DNA from 2 places in the Kitasatospora sp. Ki12 genome. Region 1 is predicted to be linked to the other one. Evidence: predicted binding sites of a transcription regulator. Region 1 holds the regulator's gene; the other holds the start of a gene.
What was found. The regulator HspR, encoded in region 1, represses chaperone genes until heat shock. The targets are predictions, from matches to a motif close to TTGAGNNNNNNNNNCTCAA.

Region 1 (9,215 bases):
GCCCTGCCCGTCCGGCTGCCCGGGCTGATCGGCTTCGGCGAGGTGATGTGGGCGCTCGGCCTGGCCGCCCTGCTGGTGCTGGGCGCGGCCCGGCTGGTGCACCTCACCCGGCACCGCGAGGCCGCCCGCGCCCACCTGCTGGAGCAGCCCGCCACCGCCGTCTTCTACGGCTGCCCGCCGATGGCCCTGCTCTCGGTCGGGCTCGGCACGATGACGGTCGGCTCCCGGGTCATCGGCACCGGCCCCGCGGTCGCCGTGGACGCCGTGCTCTGGGGCGTCGGCACCCTGTACGCGCTGGCCGTCGCCGGCGGCATCCCGTACCTGATGATCACCCGGCACCGGATCTCCGCCCTGGAGTCCAACCCGACCTGGCTGCTGCCGGTGGTCGCCCCGCTGGTCGCCTCCGCCTGCGGCCCGGTGCTCGTCCCGCACCTGCCGGCCGGCACACCCCGGCAGGCCATGCTGTACGCCTGCTGCGCCCTGTTCGGGATCGGGCTGCTGGCCACCCTGGTGCTGCTGCCGGTGGTGTTCACCGGGCTGTTCCACAGCAAGCTGCCCACCCTGGTGCTGACCCCCTCGCTGTTCCTGGTGCTCGGCCCGCTCGGCCAGTCCGTCACCGCCGTCCACCAGATCGCCGACGCCGCCCACCCGGTGCTGCCCGCGCTGGCGCCCGCCATGCTCGACCTCGCCGAGCTGTACGGCGTCGCGGTGATGGGCGTCGCGGTGCTCTGGCTGGCCGTCGCGCTCGCCGCCAACCTGCGCGCCCGCCGGGCCGGGATGCCCTTCGCGATGACCTGGTGGGCGTACACCTTCCCGATCGGCACCTGTGTCACCGGCGCCTCCGCGCTCGCCCGGCACACCGGCTTCGTGGGCTTCACCGCGCTGGCCGCCGGGCTGTACCTGCTGCTGGCGCTCGCCTGGGCGCTCGCGGCGGGCGGTACGGCGGCGGGCCTGGCACGCGGCCGGCTGCTGGCGCGGTGAGGCGGGGGCGCTGAGGCGGGCTGAGGTGCCGGACCGGATTGTCACCGCGCGTAGACATGCAGCTCAGGAGCATGTCGCCGTTGCAGGAACGCGCAACCGGGTCATGACCGTACGCGGCCAACCGGAGGTACCGCCGGGCACCACCCCGCCCCCCGCTGGCCTCGCCCTTTACCGGAATCCGCCCCGCCGCTCCACCCCCCGGCCGCACCCCGGGATGCAGATAACTGCAATTGCGCGAACATGCACTCGGGCGGCACTTGTTCACCGGCCGTCACGCTGTGAGGGTGGAGACACGCCAAGTCGTCCGGGCAACCGCAGCCCGATGGTGGCGACTTGCTCTTCGGACTGACCGCCGGCGCACCATTCCCGCGCCGGTGGAACGGGGGGAGAAGAGCACCGGCCGGGGACCATGTGTGGTGATGGCCCCCGGAACCGGATCCGTCGAGGCGTTGCTGCTCCGCCTCGACGGAAGCGCCCTGGCATTGGCGTGCAGAGACGGCGGCCCCCGGACGTCCCGGTGTGCGACGGCACCCGGGCCCGGGGGCCCGCCGTCCGAACCGGTACCGTGACCGCCGACCGCATGATCACCCCGTACCGGCACCCGGTACCGTGAGCCCGCCCGGCAACCGGCACCCGCGGCTCGTCCGCCGGGAAACGCGGGCAACACCAGGGGAGATGCGTCCGGCAGGGAGAGTGCGACGTGACGGCGGAACCGGCGGTCGCTCCGCACCAGCCAGGGCCCGTGGGCGAGGAACCCGACGAGGCCGCCCGGCAGCTGTACCTGACGATCATCGCCGAGGGCGGCCGCATCCCCTGCGCGAGCGTCGTCGACACCGACCGCGGCGCCCTCCAACAGCTCATCGACATCGGCCTGCTGATGGTCAACCCGGTGGACCGCTGCTACACCGCCGTCAGCCCGCGCTCCGTCAGCGACCGGCTCGGCGCCGAACTCCGCAGCGAGGCCACCCGGCTGCTCGTCCGCGCCGAGAGCCTCCCGGGCACCCTGGACGGCCTCACCCGCGCCTACGACGCGATGCCCCGCCCCTCCGGCCGGGCCGGCGGCGCCGTCCACGTCGAGGGACACGTCCACATCCGCCAGCGGATCTCCCAACTGGTCTCCGACTGCCGCTCCGAAGTCCTCACCGCCCAGCCCGGCCAACGCCCCGCCGACACCCTGCAGGTCGCCCTCCGCCAGGACGTCCAGCTCCTCCGGCGCGGCTGCTCGCTGCGCACCATCTACCAGCCGGTCGCCCTCGCCGAACCGCCCGCCCTCGCCTACGCCGAGGAAGTCACCCGGCACGGCTCCCTCATCCGCGTCCTCGACGAACCCTTCCAGCGGCTCATCGTCTTCGACCGCACCGTCGCCGTGATCTCCGCCAACGACGACAACAGCACCGCCGCCTTCATCAGCGACCCCGCCACCATCACCTTCCTCGTCGGCACCTTCGAACGCGACTGGGCCCGCGCCGACACCGCCGAAGCCGCGGTCCTCGGCCAGGGCCCCACCCGCACCGTCCCCGACCGGGTCGGCCGCCTCCTCGCCCGCGGCCTCACCCAACGCGCCGTCGCCACCCGCCTCGGCCTCAGCGAACGCACCGTCGCCGCCCACATCTCCCGCCTGCGCGACCGCCACGGCGCCCAGACCCTCTTCCAGCTCGGCTGGCTGATGCGAGGCGCCCGCGATGACCGATGAACCCGCCCCCACCCTGCTCACCGCCGCCCTCCCGGACCCGGCCGCCCGCGCGCTCTACCTCGCCGTCCTCCGCGAAGGCGGCCGCGTGCGCGCCGCGGACGTCGGGGTGGACGACGGCCCGGCGCTCCGGAAGCTGGTCGAACTCGGGCTGCTGGTGCCGGGGTTGGTCGACGCCTCGTACAGCGCCGTCGACCCGCGCCCGGTCGCCGAACGGATCGGCACCGACCTGCGCAAGACCGGCACCCGCCTCCTGGCCGAAGCCGACCAGGTCCCCGAACTGCTCCGCGAACTCTCCCAGGCCTACGACACCGTGCCCCGCCGCGAAGCCCGCCGGACCGGCACCCGGACCGTCACCGGAAAGGCCGAGATCCGCCACGAACTCGAACAGCTGACCCACGCCTACCCCAACGAGAGCCTCACCGCCCAACCCGGCGCCGCCCGCCCCGCCGATCTGCTCGCCGACTCCCTCGCCCGCACCCGCCGCTACATCGAGCGCGGCGGAGTCGTCCGCTCCCTCTTCGAACGTGCCGCCCGCACCCACGACCTGGCCGTCGCGTACGGCGCCGAAGCCGCCCGCTTCGGCTGCCAGATCCGCATCCTGGACCAGCCGTTCAAGCGCTTCCTGGTCTTCGACCGCACCGTCGCGGTCATCCCCGCCGCCCACGACTACACCAGCGCCGCCGTGGTCGACGACCCGGCGACGGTGGCCTTCGTCGTCGACACCTTCGAACAGCTCTGGCAGCAGGCCGAAGGCGTCAACTGGGCAGCCCTGGCCGACAGTTCCGCCAGCCCGACGGCCCACGAACAGGTGGCCCGCCTCCTCCCCCGCGGCCTCGCCCAGCGCGCCATCGCCACCCGTCTGGGCCTCAGTGAGCGGACGGTGGCCGGCCACATCGCCCGGCTGCGTGAGCAGTACGACGCGGAGACGCTGTTCCAGCTCGGCTGGCAGATGAGGGGAGCCCGCGATGCCTGAGCCCGACCTGCTCGGTGCCGCCGCCCGGGAGTTCTACCGGGAGATCCTCAAGGAGGGCGGTCGCCTTCACGTCGGTGACATCCGTCCCGAGGACGAGCCGACGATCCAGCAGCTCGTCGGCCTCGGGCTCCTGGTCCTTCGCGCCGCCGACAGTTCCTACAGTGCGGTGAACCCGCGCGCCGTCGGCGAGCGCCTCGGTGCCGACTTGCGGGAGGAGAGTGCTCGCCTGCTCGCTCGGGCAGCGCTCGTTCCGGATCTTCTGGAGGACCTGGCTCAGGCCTACGACGCGGCACCTCGCCGGAGGGAGTCGGCCGGTGGCGTGCGGCGGCTGGCGGGCATGGTGGAGATCCGGCACCTGCTTTCCCAGATCGCCAGGGACCACCCGCACGAGGCCCTGTCCGCGCAGCCCGGCGGGCCCCGTCCGCACGACCACATGGCGGACGAGTTGGATCAGGCCCGCCGCTACGTCGAAGCGGGTGGCGTGATGCACACCATCTTCGAGCCCTCGGCGTGCTCCGACCCGCGAACCGTCGAGTACGCGATGCGGTCGACGCGGGTCGGTGTCCCCATCCGATTGCTGGAGGGGCCCTTCACCAAGACGCTGATCTTCGACCGGACCGTCGCCCTGATCCCCGCGGCGGCGGACCATACGGTGGCCGCCGTCGTAGAGGATCCCGCGATCGTCGCCTACCTGGTCGACGTCTTCGAACGGCAGTGGGCGCAGGCCCAGGTGGTGGACTGGGAGGCACTCGCGGAAGGATCCGCGGGGTCCACGACCCTTGAGCAGGTGGGCCGCCTCCTCGCCCGGGGGCTCACCCAGCGGGCGATCGCCACCCGGATGGGCCTCAGCGAGCGCACCGTGGCCGGTCACATCGCCCGGCTGCGTGAGCAGTACGACGCGGAGACGCTGTTCCAGCTCGGCTGGCAGATGAGGGGAGCCCGCGATGCCTGAGCGCGGTCTGCCCGATGTCGCCGTGGTGGAGGGCCGGAACGGGGGCTCACGGATCCGCTGTCCGGAGACCCCGTTCAACCACGGCCTGGTCGTCGGTCGCACTGTCGCTCTGATCCCGGCGACCCCTGAGAGCGGGGTCGCCGCCGTGGTGGTGGATCCTGCGACGTGCCTGGCCGAGTCCGGCCGGCCCGGCGGGCGGGGGAGCCCGGTGGCTGAGCGGTGCTCAGCCGGTGGCGGCGCCGGTCGGCCAGTAGCCGGGGACCGGGGGCTGCTGCCGGGGGACGTTGAACTGCTCGCCGGGGGCGGTCCAGAAGCCCTCGCGCAGGGAGAGCGCCATGCCGGCCCAGTCGAGCGCGGTCTCCACCGTGTGGTTGAGGGCCTCCTGCGACCAGGTGTCGTCGAAGACCAGCGGCAGGACGGGGGCGACCTGCTCGATGGTGGCGATCAGCGGGTTGTGGGTGATGGCCTCGTCGACGAGGAGGACGATCGGCTTCCGCAGGGCCGACGCCCACCCGAGCTCCAGGCTGACACCGGCCGAGAGCGGCGCTCCCACGTAGGCGAACACGAGGTCCGCGGACTGCAGGGCGCGGAAGTCGGAGGGGACGCGGGGCTCCGGAGCGCGGCCGGAGATGGTCCAGGCGTCGCTGTGGTGCGCGCTGTACACAGCGGCACCGCTGCGGAGCAGGGTCGTGCGGAGCGTCGTCAGCCGCGTCCGGCTGGCGAGCGTCACCACACTGTCGGCCGGGCCGGTCAGCCGCATCAGCGGCGCGGCCAGGAACACACGTGCACGCCGACCCTCAGGGGCCTGGCTGTCGTGGTGACGCAGGTAGGGCTCGGTCATGTCGACTCCGGGGAAAGGCCGACCGGGAGAGTGAGCGTCGGCGATGCGTTGGATGTGGGCTGCTCTGCGTGGTGATCCCGCTGATGAACGACTTAGCATTTGACGGTACATTGGCAAGGTGTGGCGTCTTGCCGGACCATTGGGAGCGAACTGATCGTCCATCGCGGGGCAGCGCCGCGTCCAGGGTTGGCCTGTGTCATCTGGATGCCTGGCAGGGAGATGACGCACACCCGTGCACCGGGGGTGACAGCCTCCCCCCTCGCGCGGCACTATGTGAGCCGTTATCCTGTTCGACGCTTCTAGTGGCGATTCTCCGGAGAGAGAGTGGGGGCATGACTGACATGCGCCGGTTTGTCCGCAAGGTTGTGCTTTCGTTGGCCGTCGCCGCCGCTGTGCTCGGTGCCGGCTCTCTTGCCCATGTTGCCGACTCGCACAACGCGATTGCCGTCGAGGCCACCGCGAGCGCCCTGGACGACATCTCCTGGCAGTGAACACGATCGTTTGAGTGTCTGGCCGCTTGTCAGGACTCGTGAAGGATTCGCCGACCCCCTGAATCGGGGCTCTCAGTCAGTCGGCGATTCCTGCATCTTCCGGCCGAGGACATATCCGAGTTGGAATAGCGAGTCGACTTTGTAGTCATCGCGCATTTCGGCTATGTGTCTTGCCAGCGTCCGCTCGCTGATTCCCAAACGCCGCGCGATGACCCGGTGGCTGGTGCCTTCGAGCATCTGGTCGATGATCGTCTGACGCAGACGGGACACCACCTGCTGCGGCACGGTGCGGTCGCCCTCGAATTCCAGCGCTCGGCTCCAGCACCGTTCGAAGACCTCTTCGGCGAGATAGTCGACGACCGCGGGGTCGTAGATGAAGGCCGCGAGGCTCATGTCATCGGCGATCGGGATCACGGCTACCCGCCGATCCATCACTATGAGCCGCGTATAGGGTTCGTCAAGGGTTCTGTACTGGCCACCTGCCCGGGCGAGTGTGGCCACGTAATCCCTGGTCGGCTGGTGGTAGCGCGTGCTGGCGTGGTAGATCGTCCGCATCTCCGTACCACTGCGGAGCGTTTCCAGATCGTGCTCGATCATCCCGGCGAGAAGGTCCGGCTGGCGCGGGCCGCCGGGTTGGAGCGCCAGGGCTTCCTCGAGCCCGGATTCTCTGAACTGCTCCAGCCGCTGACGGATAAGAGCCTTGCCCTGCACATACTCGATCGATCCGCCGCGTTGCTTCGGGGAATGGAATTCCCGAGCGAGTTCCTGCAGTTCGGAGGGCAGGGAGACGGCTCGTGACAGGAGCTCCAAGGCCTGACGCTGCCACGAATGGCTGAGGCTGGCTGAGAGCTGTGTGGGGTCGGCGGCTACGAAAACAGTCGGATCATCGCTGTCGGGAACGAGAAGGCCAATCCTCGCCAGCTCGTCGCGCGCAGAATCATTCTGATCGGTATTGGTGCCCGATGGCAGCCTGCCGTCTCCTCGGAGAACGGTGAGAAATAGCTCCCGTGCTTCTGTCGAGAGCACGGTCAAGCCGGCGGCAAGGGGCTGCTCTCGTTCACTCATCCGCGACTCCTTGCCGTTACCGTGATACCTGCGTCCCGTCAGCGCTGACGCTGAATCGCGTTTCAGCATGCCAGATCCGGTGCGCCCTCCGAAGAGGGATTGATGACCGCACCCTCTCACCAAGGCCGAGCCGCCGGCACCCCCCGAACAGGAGGGGGCCGGCGGCGGGGTCCGGGCGGGCGGGTCAGCGCTTGGGGCGCCAGACGACGAGGGCGCTGGACTGGGGCGTGGGGGGCTGGTACGGGACGAGGTCGCGGCGGTAGGAGGCGTGGACGGCGGCCTCGCGCTGCTGGAGGGCGGTGGCGGCGCCTTCCAGGGAGTCGACGAGTTCGGTGACCCGGGACTGGAGGGCGGTGACCTGGTTCTCCAGCTCGATGATCCGCTTGATGCCCGCCAGGTTGATGCCCTCGTCCTGGGAGAGCCGCTGGACCTCGCGCAGCTGCTGGATGTCGCGGGCGGAGTAGCGGCGGCCGCGGCCGGCGGTGCGGTCGGGGCAGACCAGGCCGAGGCGGTCGTACTGGCGGAGGGTCTGCGGGTGCAGTCCGGACAGTTCGGCGGCCACCGAGATGACGTACACCGGGGTGTCCTCGGTGAGGACGTACGGCGGTGCGGCCGAGGGGACCCGGCGGGTGCGGCGGGTGCCGTCGCCGGGGAGGCCCTCGCCGACGCCGGGGCCGATCGACCCGTCGGGGTTGACCGGATTCATCGGATTCATCGGGGACATCTGGTCGTCACGCTCCCTTCGCCGCCCGGAAGAGGGCCGCGCGCGGATCGTCGGAGGCGGTGGCCTCGCGGTACTGCTCCAGGGCGTTCAGCGCGTCGCCGGTGACGTGCTGGGGCACCACGACCTCGACGGTGACGAGGAGGTCGCCGCGGGTGCCGTCCTTGCGGGTGGCGCCCTTGCCGCGGGCGCGCATGGTGAGGCCGTTGGCGCTGCCCGGGGGCAGCTTGAGCTTCACGGCGGGGCCGCCGAGGGTGGGTACCTCGATGGTGGCGCCGAGGGCCGCTTCGTGGAAGGCGACGGGGACGGTGACGGTGAGGTTGTCGCCCTTGCGGCCGAAGACGGGGTGCGGGTCGACGTGCACGGTGACGTAGAGGTCGCCGGGCTGTCCGCCGCGTTCGCCCTGGGCGCCCTTGCCCTTGAGGCGGATGCGCTGGTCGGCCTGGACGCCGGCCGGGATGCGGACCTGCATGGTGCGGGCGGAGCTGGCCCGGCCGCTGCCGTGGCAGTCGGTGCACGGGTCGTCGACGATCATGCCCCGGCCGCGGCAGTCCTTGCACGGCTCGGAGAGCGCGAAGGCGCCCTGGCCGCGGCTGACGGTGCCGGCGCCGACGCAGGTGGGGCAGACCCGCGGCGTGGTGCCGGACCTGGCGCCGGTGCCGTTGCAGGTGCGGCAGGGGGCCTGGCTGGTCATCCGGAGCGGGACGGTCGCGCCGTCGACGGCCTCCTCGAAGGAGAGCGTCACCTCGGTCTCGACGTCGGCGCCGCGCCGGGGCTGGGCCTGCCGGGTGCCGCCGCGGTTGAAGAGGCCGCCGAAGACGTCGCCGATCCCGCCGCCGCCGGTGCCGCCGCCCTGGTTGCCGCTGAAGAGGTCGCCGAAGTCGAAGCTGTAGCTGCCGGTGCCGCCGGGGCCGCCGCCGGCCCGGAAGCCGCCGTTGGCGAAGAGGCTGCGGGCCTCGTCGTACTCCTTGCGGCGCTTCTCGTCGGAGAGGACGTCGTACGCCTCGGAGATGTCTTTGAAGCGCTCCTCGGCCTTGGCGTCACCCTTGTTGGCGTCCGGGTGGAACTCGCGCGCGAGCTTGCGGTACGTCTTCTTGATCTCGGTGGCGGTGGCGTCCTTGGGCACGCCGAGGACCTTGTAGTAGTCCTTCTCGACATAGTCCTTGCCACTCATGGCCTCCGCCACCTCCCGATGTCCATCGTCACTGTGTTGTCAACAGCACGGGAACGCACGGCCGTCGACAACGCGCTGCGGAGCCGGCCGCCGTACTGGCCGGCGTACGACTCCGCAGCGCACTGGTTGTCAGCTGTCACAGGTGGTCAGCTGTCCGAGCCACCGTCGGACGTGTCCGCGTCGCCGGACTTGGCGTCGGCGTCCGGGGCGGAGGCCGTCTGGGTGCCCGGCTGGGGCTCCGCGACGGCGACCATCGCCGGGCGGATGATCCGCTCGCCGATGCGGTAGCCGGGCTGGAGGATCTGCACGCAGGTGTCCTCGGTG
Region 2 (9,215 bases), 1.1 Mb from region 1:
CGCGGTGGGCCATGCCGATGACGGCCTCGTCGAGGCGGTGCTCGGCGGCGGCGTCGATGGTGGCGTCCAGCAGCGGGATGAGCGACTCGCCGCCCTCCAGCGAGAACCGCTTCTGCCCGACGTACTTGGTCTGCAGGAAGGTCTCGAAGGCCTCGGCCGAGTTCAGGCGGCGGAGGATCCGCAGCTGCTCCTCGCGCTCCGGCTTGGTGTACGGCTTCTCCAGGCGCTCCTGCAGCCACTTGCGCTGCTTCGGGTCCTGGATGTGCATGTACTCGATGCCGACGGTGCGGCAGTACGTGTTGCGCAGCAGGCCGAGGATGTCGCGGAGCTTCATCATCTTCTGGCTGCCGAAGCCGCCGACCGCGAACTCGCGCTCCAGGTCCCACAGGGTGAGGCCGTGCTGGACGACGTCCAGGTCGGGGTGCTTGCGCTGCTTGTACTCCAGCGGGTCGGTGTCGGCCATCAGGTGGCCGCGCACGCGGTACGCGTGGATGAGCTCCATGACGCGGGCGGTCTTGTTGACCTCGTCGTCGTGGGTGGTGGCGACGTCGGTGGCCCAGCGGACCGGCTCGTACGGGATCCGCAGCGACTCGAAGATCTCGTCGTAGAAGCCGTTCTGCCCGAGCAGCAGCTGGTGGATCGTGCGCAGGAACTCGCCCGACGCCGCGCCCTGGATGACGCGGTGGTCGTAGGTCGAGGTCAGCGTCATGATCTTGGAGACGCCCAGGCGGGCCAGGGTCTCCGGGGCGGAGCCCTGGAACTCGGCCGGGTACTCCATGGCGCCGACGCCGACGATGGTGCCCTGGTTCTGCATCAGGCGCGGCACGGAGTGCACGGTGCCGATGCCGCCGGGGTTGGTCAGCGAGACCGTGACGCCGGTGAAGTCGTCCATGGTCAGCTTGTTGGCGCGGGCCCGGCGGACGATGTCCTCGTAGGCCTGCCAGAAGCCGAAGAAGTCGAGCGTCTCGGCCTTCTTGATCGCCGCGACGACCAGCTGGCGGTCGCCGTTCGGCTTGACCAGGTCGATCGCCAGGCCGAGGTTGACGTGCTCCGGCTTGACCAGGAAGGCCTTGCCGTCCTCCACCTTGTAGCTGTAGTTCATCCCCGGGGAGGCCTTGATGGCCTGGACCAGGGCGTAGCCGATCAGGTGGGTGAAGGAGACCTTGCCGCCACGGGCGCGCTGCAGGTGGTTGTTGATGACGATGCGGTTGTCGATCAACAGCTTCGCCGGCACGGCGCGGACCGAGGTCGCGGTCGGCACCTCCAGCGAGGCGTCCATGTTGGTGGCGACGGCCTTGGCCGGGCCGCGCAGCTGGATCAGCTCGGGGCCGGCGGCCGGGGCCGGCGCGGCCACGGCCGGGGCGGCGGCCTTCGGGGCCGGGGGCGCGGCGGGCGCGGCGGCGAGCGGGGCGGCAGCCGGAGCCGGAGCGGCCGGAGCGGCCGGTGCGGCGGGGGCGGTCGCGGCCGGAGCAGCAGCGGCGGCGGGCGCGGGGGCAGCGGCAGGGGTCGGCGTGGGGCCGGCCTGGGTCGCGGCCTGGGTCACTGGGGTCACCTCGGTACCGGGCTTGTAGTCGGCGAAAAAGTCCCACCAGGCTCGGTCGACCGAGTTCGGGTCCTGGAGGTACTGCTGGTAGATCTCGTCGACGAGCCACTCATTGGGGCCGAAGCCAGTGGAGCTTGCCGAGCTGTTGGGGGTTTCAGGGGACTGTGGCGACACGGCGGCAACCGCCCTCTTCCGCTTCCTTTTGGGATGTTTGGACAGCGGGGATTAAGGCTACGCCCCTGACCAGTGATCGCGCAGTCCCCGGGGGCCAGGCGTCACCCAGATCACAGTCCTGACCTGCACTTTGGCCGAAAAAGTACGTTAGAAAGCCGCATCTGAGGGGAACCGATCGACCTCGGCGAGGGGCTATATCCGCAGGAAAACGGACAAACCCCCACGGAAATCCTCTAACGATCTTCGTATGCGTCTGTGTCGGATCTGTGACAAATGTCCTGGCCCTCGACCTGGCGCCGCCCGGGCAGCCGGACCTCGATCCGGCAGCCGCTCGGCGACTCGGCCACCGCGATCCGTCCGCCGTGCAGGTCCACGGCCCAGCGGGCGATGGCCAGGCCGAGGCCGGTGCCGCCGTCCGAGCCCGGGCCGGAGGCCGTCGCGGTGCCGCTGCGGCTGAACCGCTCGAAGACCCGGGTGCGGTCGGCCGGCGGGATGCCGGGGCCCTCGTCCTGGACCTCCAGCACCAGTGCGCCGTCCTCGCAGTCGGGCCTGGCGCGCACCGTCACGGTGCCGCCGGGCGGGGAGTGCTTGCAGGCGTTGTCGACCAGGTTGGCGACCACCTGGTGGAGCCGCTCCGGGTCCGCCACGCCGGTCAGGCCGGCCGGGCTGACCTCCAGGGCCAGCCGGACGTCCCCGCGCCGGGAGAAGGCCCCGCCGGCCGTCGCGCCGTCCACGGTGACCCCGCGCAGCACGCCGTCCAGGAACTCGCGCACCTCGAAGGGGCGGGCGTCCAGGTCGACCACGCCGTCGTCGATCTTGGAGAGGTCGAGCAGGTGGGTGACCAGGCGGCCGAGCCGCTCGGTCTGCTCCAGCGCCGCCCCGAGCGTCGCCGGATTGGGCTGGACGACGCCGTCGACCACGTTCTCCAGGACGGCGCGCAGCGCGGCGATCGGCGTGCGCAGCTCGTGCGAGACGTTGGCGACCAGCTCGCGCCGGTGCTGGTCGGCGGCCTCCAGGTCGGCGGCCATCGCGTTGAAGGCGGCCGCCAGTTCGCCGATCTCGTCGCGCGAACTCACCTCGACCCGGCGGCTGTAGTCGCCGGAGGCCATGGTGCGGGCGGCCTCCGTCATCTCGCGCAGCGGGGCGGTCAGCCCGTGCGCGAGGAACTGCATGAACAGCAGTGAGGCGATCATGGAGAAGACCATGATGATCCGGATCTGGGTCTCGGACCGGATCGCCACGACCACCATTCCGGTGGCCAGGAACACGGAGACGATCACGAGCAGGGCGAGTTTGCCCTTGATCGAGCGGACCGGGTCGAGCGGCCGGATGTCGGCCCAGACCCGGCTGGCGGCACGGGCGGCGAGGGTCCGCGGCCGCGTGCCGGCGGAATCCCCGTTGCGTTGCTGTGGAAAGGTCATTGGTCTCTGTGTCCCCGCGTGTCTTCCCCCGCGTGGTGGCACGGCGTCGTCCGGACACGGGCCCCCCGGTGGCCCGTCGCCCGGTGCTCGCCGTCCTAGGAGAGCGGGGCCTCCAGTGCGTACCCGACGCCGTGCACGGTGCGGATCCAGCTGGCGCCGATCTTCCGGCGCAGCGCCTTGACGTGGCTGTCCACGGTGCGGGTGCCGGACGCGTCGGTCCAGTCCCAGACCTCGGCCAGCAGCTGCTCGCGGGTGAGCACCGCGCGCGGCTGGGCGGCCAGGCAGGCGAGCAGGTCGAACTCGGTCGGCGTCAGGTGGACGTCGCCCGAGGCCAGCCGGACCCGGCGCTGCACGTGGTCGATCTCCAGCTCGCCGAAGCGCAGGCTGCCGAGCGCGGGCGTGCGGGCCGCCTGCTGGGCGCGCTCGACGCGGCGCAGCAGCACGTTGACCCGGGCGGCCAGTTCGCGCATCGAGAACGGCTTGGTCATGTAGTCGTCGGCACCGACGCCGAGACCGACCAGCAGGTCCGTCTCGTCGTCGCGCGCGGTCAGCATCAGCACCGGCACCGGGCGCTGGGCCTGGATCCGGCGGCACACCTCCAGGCCGTCGAAGCCGGGCAGCATGATGTCGAGGACGACGAGGTCCGGCTGCCAGGTGTGGAAGCCGTCGACCGCGCCGGGGCCGTCGTGGGCCACGGCGACCTTGAACCCCTCCGCGCCCAGTCGGGCCGCGATCGACTCGGCGATCGTGGGTTCGTCCTCAACCACCAGCACTCTGCGCTGGCTGCTCACCGCGCCGCCGGCGTTGTGGTTGTCCTGCTGAATTTCTGTCACGGTCACGCCACCGCCCCCAGGGCTGCGGGCCGGCCACCTGTGGGGATGGCGGGGCTCCGCTCGTAGTCTTGTTCCGTCGTGGACTGTGCCGGGTCCGCCGTCCCGTCGCGCGATCGGGAGGCGAGGACGGACTGGTCGGCCGCCCACTTCTCCCGCGCACTTCGCAGCGTACGGACAGCGGATGCTTTCCGGCAGGTGGACCGGACGTTTCCGGCCCGTGGGCCGGCTGTTCGAGCCGCCCGCGGACCCACTGCACGAGTGGGCACGGGCCGATACCTTACCCGGCGAATTTTCACCGCGTAACGGTACGTATGCAGTCCAGTTGACGCCAAGTCGCCGGTCAGAGGCCCTACTGACGCGTTAATGGGAACAAGGTCTGGACCAATTTCAGGAATCCGGCGGTCCGCTACGTCGACGGTCTTCACGGGCTTTTCCCAGGTGCCTCTCAGAACCTCGACGTACCGTGGCCACGACAACATCCGACCGGGCGCGATCCGCGGCGCGCGCCGGTGCCCCGGGCGCCGGGCGGGCCGGTTGGCCGCGGCGTCGAGCGGAGGCGGCATGGCGGGACTGCGGCAGGACGCCGGGGGCCGCGTGCCCGCGGGAGCGCCGTACGGAATGCTCCGGCTCGGGCTGCGCACCGGCGCCGTGCGGTGGCTGCTGGACCGGGTGCCGACGCCCCGGCGCAACCCCTTCACCCTCGGGTACCTCGCCGTCGTGGGCGCCACCACGACCTTCGCCCGGCTCGCCGACCCGGAACTCGTGCAGCGGTTGCAGGAGGCCTCCAGCTCCGACGGGCACAACCTGCTGCAGCACCCCGTGCGGGCCCTGGTCCTGAGTGGTTTCTGGGTGGCCGGTGAAGTCTGGATGCCCTACCTGTGGGGATTCGCCTTCACCCTCGCACCGCTGGAGCGCAGGGTCGGGCCGGCCCGGGCGGCGGCGGTCTTCGCGATCGGCCACGTCACGGCCACCCTGCTCTCCCAGGGCGTGGTGGTCGTCGCGGTGGAGACCGGGCGGATGGCGCCCGAGGTCATGGACCACCTGGACATCGGGGTCAGCTACGGCGTGCTCGCCTGTCTGGGCGCGGTGGCCGGGCTGCTCTCCTGGCGCGGGCGGCTGGTCGCCCTGGGCGGCGCCGGGCTGATGATCGCCGAGCAGATCGCCTCCGACCGGGACGTGGTCACCGCCGTGGGGCACCCGGCGGCGGTGCTCACCGGGGTGGCGCTGTGGCGCTGGCTGCGCCGGGCCGAGCGGCGCCCGCCCCGGCCGCGTCCGGCCGCGGCGCCGGCCGGCGGTGCCGCGCCCGCGCGCGGCGGGGCGCACGTGCGGACCGCGCGCTGAGGAATTCCGGGGGTGCGCCGGGTGCTGTCCCGGTGCCGTCCGGTCTGTTCTCCGTGCCCTTTTGACGGCCGCCCCGCGGCCCGCCCGCGGGGCCTTCCCGGCCGGATCGTGTTCGCTCACGGCGAACCAGGTGCCGGGAACAACCGGCGCCCGCCGAGCCTTAGTCAGGTCGACTCAACTTCACTGACTGGGGAGAGATCATGGCATCGACGTCCACACCGCTCACCCTGCCCGTGCTGCCGCTCGACGACGAGGTCGTCCTGCCGGGCATGGTCGTCCCGCTGGACCTGAAGGACACCGAGGTACGCGCCGCCGTCGAGGCCGCCCGGGCCGCGGACACCGGCGGCAAGCCGCAGGTCCTGCTGGTCCCGCGGGTGGACGGCTCGTACGCGGCGGCCGGCACGCTGGCCGTCGTGGAGCAGGTCGGCCGGCTGGCCGACGGCCCGAACGCCGACGGGCAGCCGGTCGCGCTGGTGCGCGCCGTCCGCCGGCTCCGGATCGGCGTCGGCACCACCGGCCCCGGCGCCGCCCTCTGGGTGGAGACCACGCCCTTCCGGGAGTCCTCGGTGGGCACCCCGGTGGCCGGCCGGGCCGCCGAGCTGGTCAAGGAGTACAAGGCGCTCTCCACCCAGTGGCTGCGCCGGCGCGGCGCCTGGCAGATCGTCGACCGGGTCGCGCAGATCGAGGGCGTCGGCGAGCTCGCCGACAACATCGGCTACGCGCCCTTCGTCACCGCCGAGCAGAAGCTCAAGGTGCTGCTGGAGGCCGACCAGGTCGCCCGGCTGGAGTACGCGCTGACCCTGCTGCGCGACCACCTCGCCGAGGAGGAGGTCAACGACACCATCCGCAAGGACGTCGAGGAGGGCGTGGCCAAGCAGCAGAAGGAGTTCCTGCTCCGCCGCCAGCTGGAGGCCGTCCGCAAGGAGCTGGCCGAGCTGAACGGCGAGGCGGCCGACGAGGAGGGCGACTACCGCGCCCGGGTCGAGGCCGCCGACCTCCCCGAGAAGGTCCGCGAGGCGGCGCTCAAGGAGGTCGACAAGCTGGAGCGCTCCTCCGACCAGTCGCCCGAGGGCTCCTGGATCCGCACCTGGCTGGACACCGTCCTGGAGCTGCCCTGGAACGAGCGCACCGAGGACGCGTACGACATCGCCGGTGCCCGCGCGGTGCTGGACGCCGACCACGCCGGCCTGACCGACGTGAAGGAGCGCATCGTCGAGTACCTGGCCGTCCGCAAGCGGCGGTCCGACCAGGGGCTCGGCCTGATCGGCGGGCGCCGAGGGGGCGCGGTGCTGGCCCTGGTCGGGCCGCCCGGGGTCGGCAAGACCTCGCTCGGTGAGAGCGTGGCCCACGCCATGGGCCGCAAGTTCGTCCGGGTCGCGCTCGGCGGCGTCCGGGACGAGGCCGAGATCCGCGGCCACCGGCGCACCTACGTCGGCGCCCTGCCCGGCCGTCTGGTGCGGGCGATCAAGGAGGCCGGCTCGATGAACCCGGTCGTCCTGCTCGACGAGATCGACAAGGTCGGCTCCGACTACCGGGGGGACCCGGCCGCCGCCCTGCTGGAGGTACTGGACCCGGCGCAGAACCACACCTTCCGGGACCACTACCTGGAGGTCGAGCTCGACCTCTCCGACGTCGTCTTCCTCGCCACCGCCAACGTGCTGGAGTCCATCCCCGAGCCGCTGCTCGACCGGATGGAGCTGGTCCGGCTGGACGGCTACACCGAGGACGAGAAGGTCGTCATCGCCCGCGACCACCTGCTCCCGCGCCAGCTGGAGAAGGCCGGCCTCGGCGGTGAGCAGGTCAGCGTGGACGAGTCGGCGCTGCGCCGGCTCGCCGGGGAGTACACCCGGGAGGCGGGCGTCCGGAACCTGGAGCGCTCGATCGCCCGGGTGCTGCGCAAGATCGCCGCGCAGGCCGAGCTGGGCGAGCGCGAGCTGCCCGCCGCGGTCGGCGCCCAGGACCTGCGCGCGCTGATCGGCCGGCCGCACCACGTGCCGGAGGCCGCCCAGGAGCCGGCCGAGCGCCGCACCGCCGTCCCCGGCGTGGCCACCGGCCTCGCGGTGACCGGCGCCGGCGGCGACGTCCTCTACATCGAGGCCTCGCTCGCCGACGCCGAGACCGGCGGCACCGGGCTGACCCTCACCGGGCAGCTGGGCGACGTGATGAAGGAGTCCGCGCACATCGCGCTCTCCTACCTGCGCTCGCGCGGCGCCGAGCTGGAGCTGCCGGTCACCTCGCTGCGCGACCGCGGCGTGCACCTGCACGTCCCGGCCGGGGCCGTCCCCAAGGACGGGCCGAGCGCCGGCATCACCATGACCACCGCGCTGGCCTCGCTGCTCTCCGGCCGCAAGGTGCGCACCGACGTGGCGATGACCGGCGAGGTGTCGCTCACCGGGCGGGTGCTGCCGATCGGCGGGGTGAAGCAGAAGCTGCTCGCCGCCGACCGGGCCGGGGTCACCACGGTGATCATCCCCAAGCGCAACGAGGCCGACCTGGACGACGTCCCGGCCGAGGTGCTGGAGCGGCTCACCGTCCACCCGGTCGCGGACGTCCGCGAGGTGCTGGAGCTGGCGCTGGAGCCGGCCGAGGTGCTGGCCGTCGCGGCCTGACCGGCGCCGCCCGGCCGTCGGCCCCCCGGATCTCAGATCCGGGGGGCCGACGGCATCCCCGCGTGCGAGACTGCGGAGATGCCGTCCCCCACGCAGCGCGCGCTGGCCCGGGTGCCGGACCGGCTGCGCCCCTTCCTGGTGCGGCACCGCCGGCTGGTGAAGTTCCTGCTGGTCGGGAGCGGCTGCTTCGTGCTCACCACGGTGATCAACCTCGAACTCAAGTTCACCGTGCTGCAGCACAAGCCGGTGGTCGCCCTCACCGTCGCGACCGTGATCGCCACCGTCGTCTCGTACGTGCTGAACCGCCGCTGGGCCTTCCGGTCCGGCGGCCGGCAGCGTGAGGTCCTGCTGTTCTTCCTGGTCAGCGCGGTGGCGATCGGCGTCAACGACGTACCGCTGGTGATCTCCCGGTACGTCCTGGACCTGCGCGAGCCGTTCGTCAGCCCCTTCGCCCAGGAGGCCGCGGACTTCCTCAGCGGCATGGTCGTCGGCACCTTCGTCGCGATGCTGTTCCGCTTCTGGGCGATGCAGCGGTGGGTCTTCACCCGGCTCGCCGACCGCCCCGGCGCCGAGCCCGCCCTGGTCCGCACGACGGCCCCGGAACCCGGTTACGCTGCACCCGAAATGCGGCGGGATGTCCCGTAGCAGCCGTAGCAAAGGGGCGAGGTGAGCCTGATGCGCGAGCCGGACGGCGTCCGGACCGGGCCCGCCAGCCAGCAGGGCATGCGCCGGGCCAACCTGGCCCTGGTGCTCGGGGTGATCGCGAGCGGACCGCGCTCGCGCGCCGAGGTGGCCGCCGAGACCGGACTGACCAGGGCCGCGGTCTCCTCCCTCACCGAACAGCTGATCGCCGGCGGCCTGGTGGTCGAGGCGGGCCCCGCCACGCCCAGCGGCAAGGTCGGCCGCCCCGGCACCGCGCTCGGACTCAACCCGCTCGGCCCCGGCGGCCTCGGCGCCGAGATCGGCGTCCGGCACCTGGGCGCCTGCGTGGTCGACCTGCGCGGGGAGGTTCGGGCGGTACGGCGCCGCGAGGTCGCCAACCACGGCCGGGAGCCCGCCGCCGTCATGGCCGACCTCGCCGCGCTGCTGCGCGCGGCCGTCGCCGAGGCCGGCCTGCGCCCGGCCGGGCTCACCCTGGCCGTGCCCGGGCTGGTCGACACCTCCGGCGCCCTGCTGCGGCGGGCCGCCAACCTGGACTGGCAGGACGTCCCGCTGGCCGCCGAACTGCGCGCCGCGCTGCGCCCGGCCGCGGACGGCCTGGCCGAACTGCCCGTCGAGGCCGACAACGAGGCCA

Region 2: the regulator HspR is predicted to act here: its motif matches at 5,472-5,490, upstream of lon (endopeptidase La).

What each region holds. Positions count from the first base shown of each region.
Region 1 is NZ_BAAIHT010000001.1:2,059,720-2,068,934, forward strand. It holds gene ACYP53_RS08980 (TDT family transporter) at 1-981, shown strand, start outside; gene ACYP53_RS08985 (LuxR C-terminal-related transcriptional regulator) at 1,724-2,674, shown strand; gene ACYP53_RS08990 (LuxR C-terminal-related transcriptional regulator) at 2,664-3,647, shown strand; gene ACYP53_RS08995 (LuxR C-terminal-related transcriptional regulator) at 3,640-4,599, shown strand; gene ACYP53_RS09000 (TIR domain-containing protein) at 4,823-5,440, opposite strand; gene ACYP53_RS09005 (hypothetical protein) at 5,773-5,931, shown strand; gene ACYP53_RS09010 (helix-turn-helix domain-containing protein) at 6,004-6,996, opposite strand; gene ACYP53_RS09015 (heat shock protein transcriptional repressor HspR) at 7,181-7,711, opposite strand; gene dnaJ (molecular chaperone DnaJ) at 7,728-8,891, opposite strand; gene grpE (nucleotide exchange factor GrpE) at 9,038-9,215, opposite strand, start outside.
Region 2 is NZ_BAAIHT010000001.1:952,299-961,513, reverse strand. It holds gene ACYP53_RS04050 (multifunctional oxoglutarate decarboxylase/oxoglutarate dehydrogenase thiamine pyrophosphate-binding subunit/dihydrolipoyllysine-residue succinyltransferase subunit) at 1-1,717, opposite strand, end outside; gene ACYP53_RS04045 (sensor histidine kinase) at 1,951-3,138, opposite strand; gene ACYP53_RS04040 (response regulator transcription factor) at 3,234-3,971, opposite strand; gene ACYP53_RS04035 (rhomboid-like protein) at 4,533-5,312, shown strand; gene lon (endopeptidase La) at 5,513-7,921, shown strand; gene ACYP53_RS04025 (GtrA family protein) at 8,000-8,566, shown strand; gene ACYP53_RS04020 (ROK family protein) at 8,597-9,215, shown strand, end outside.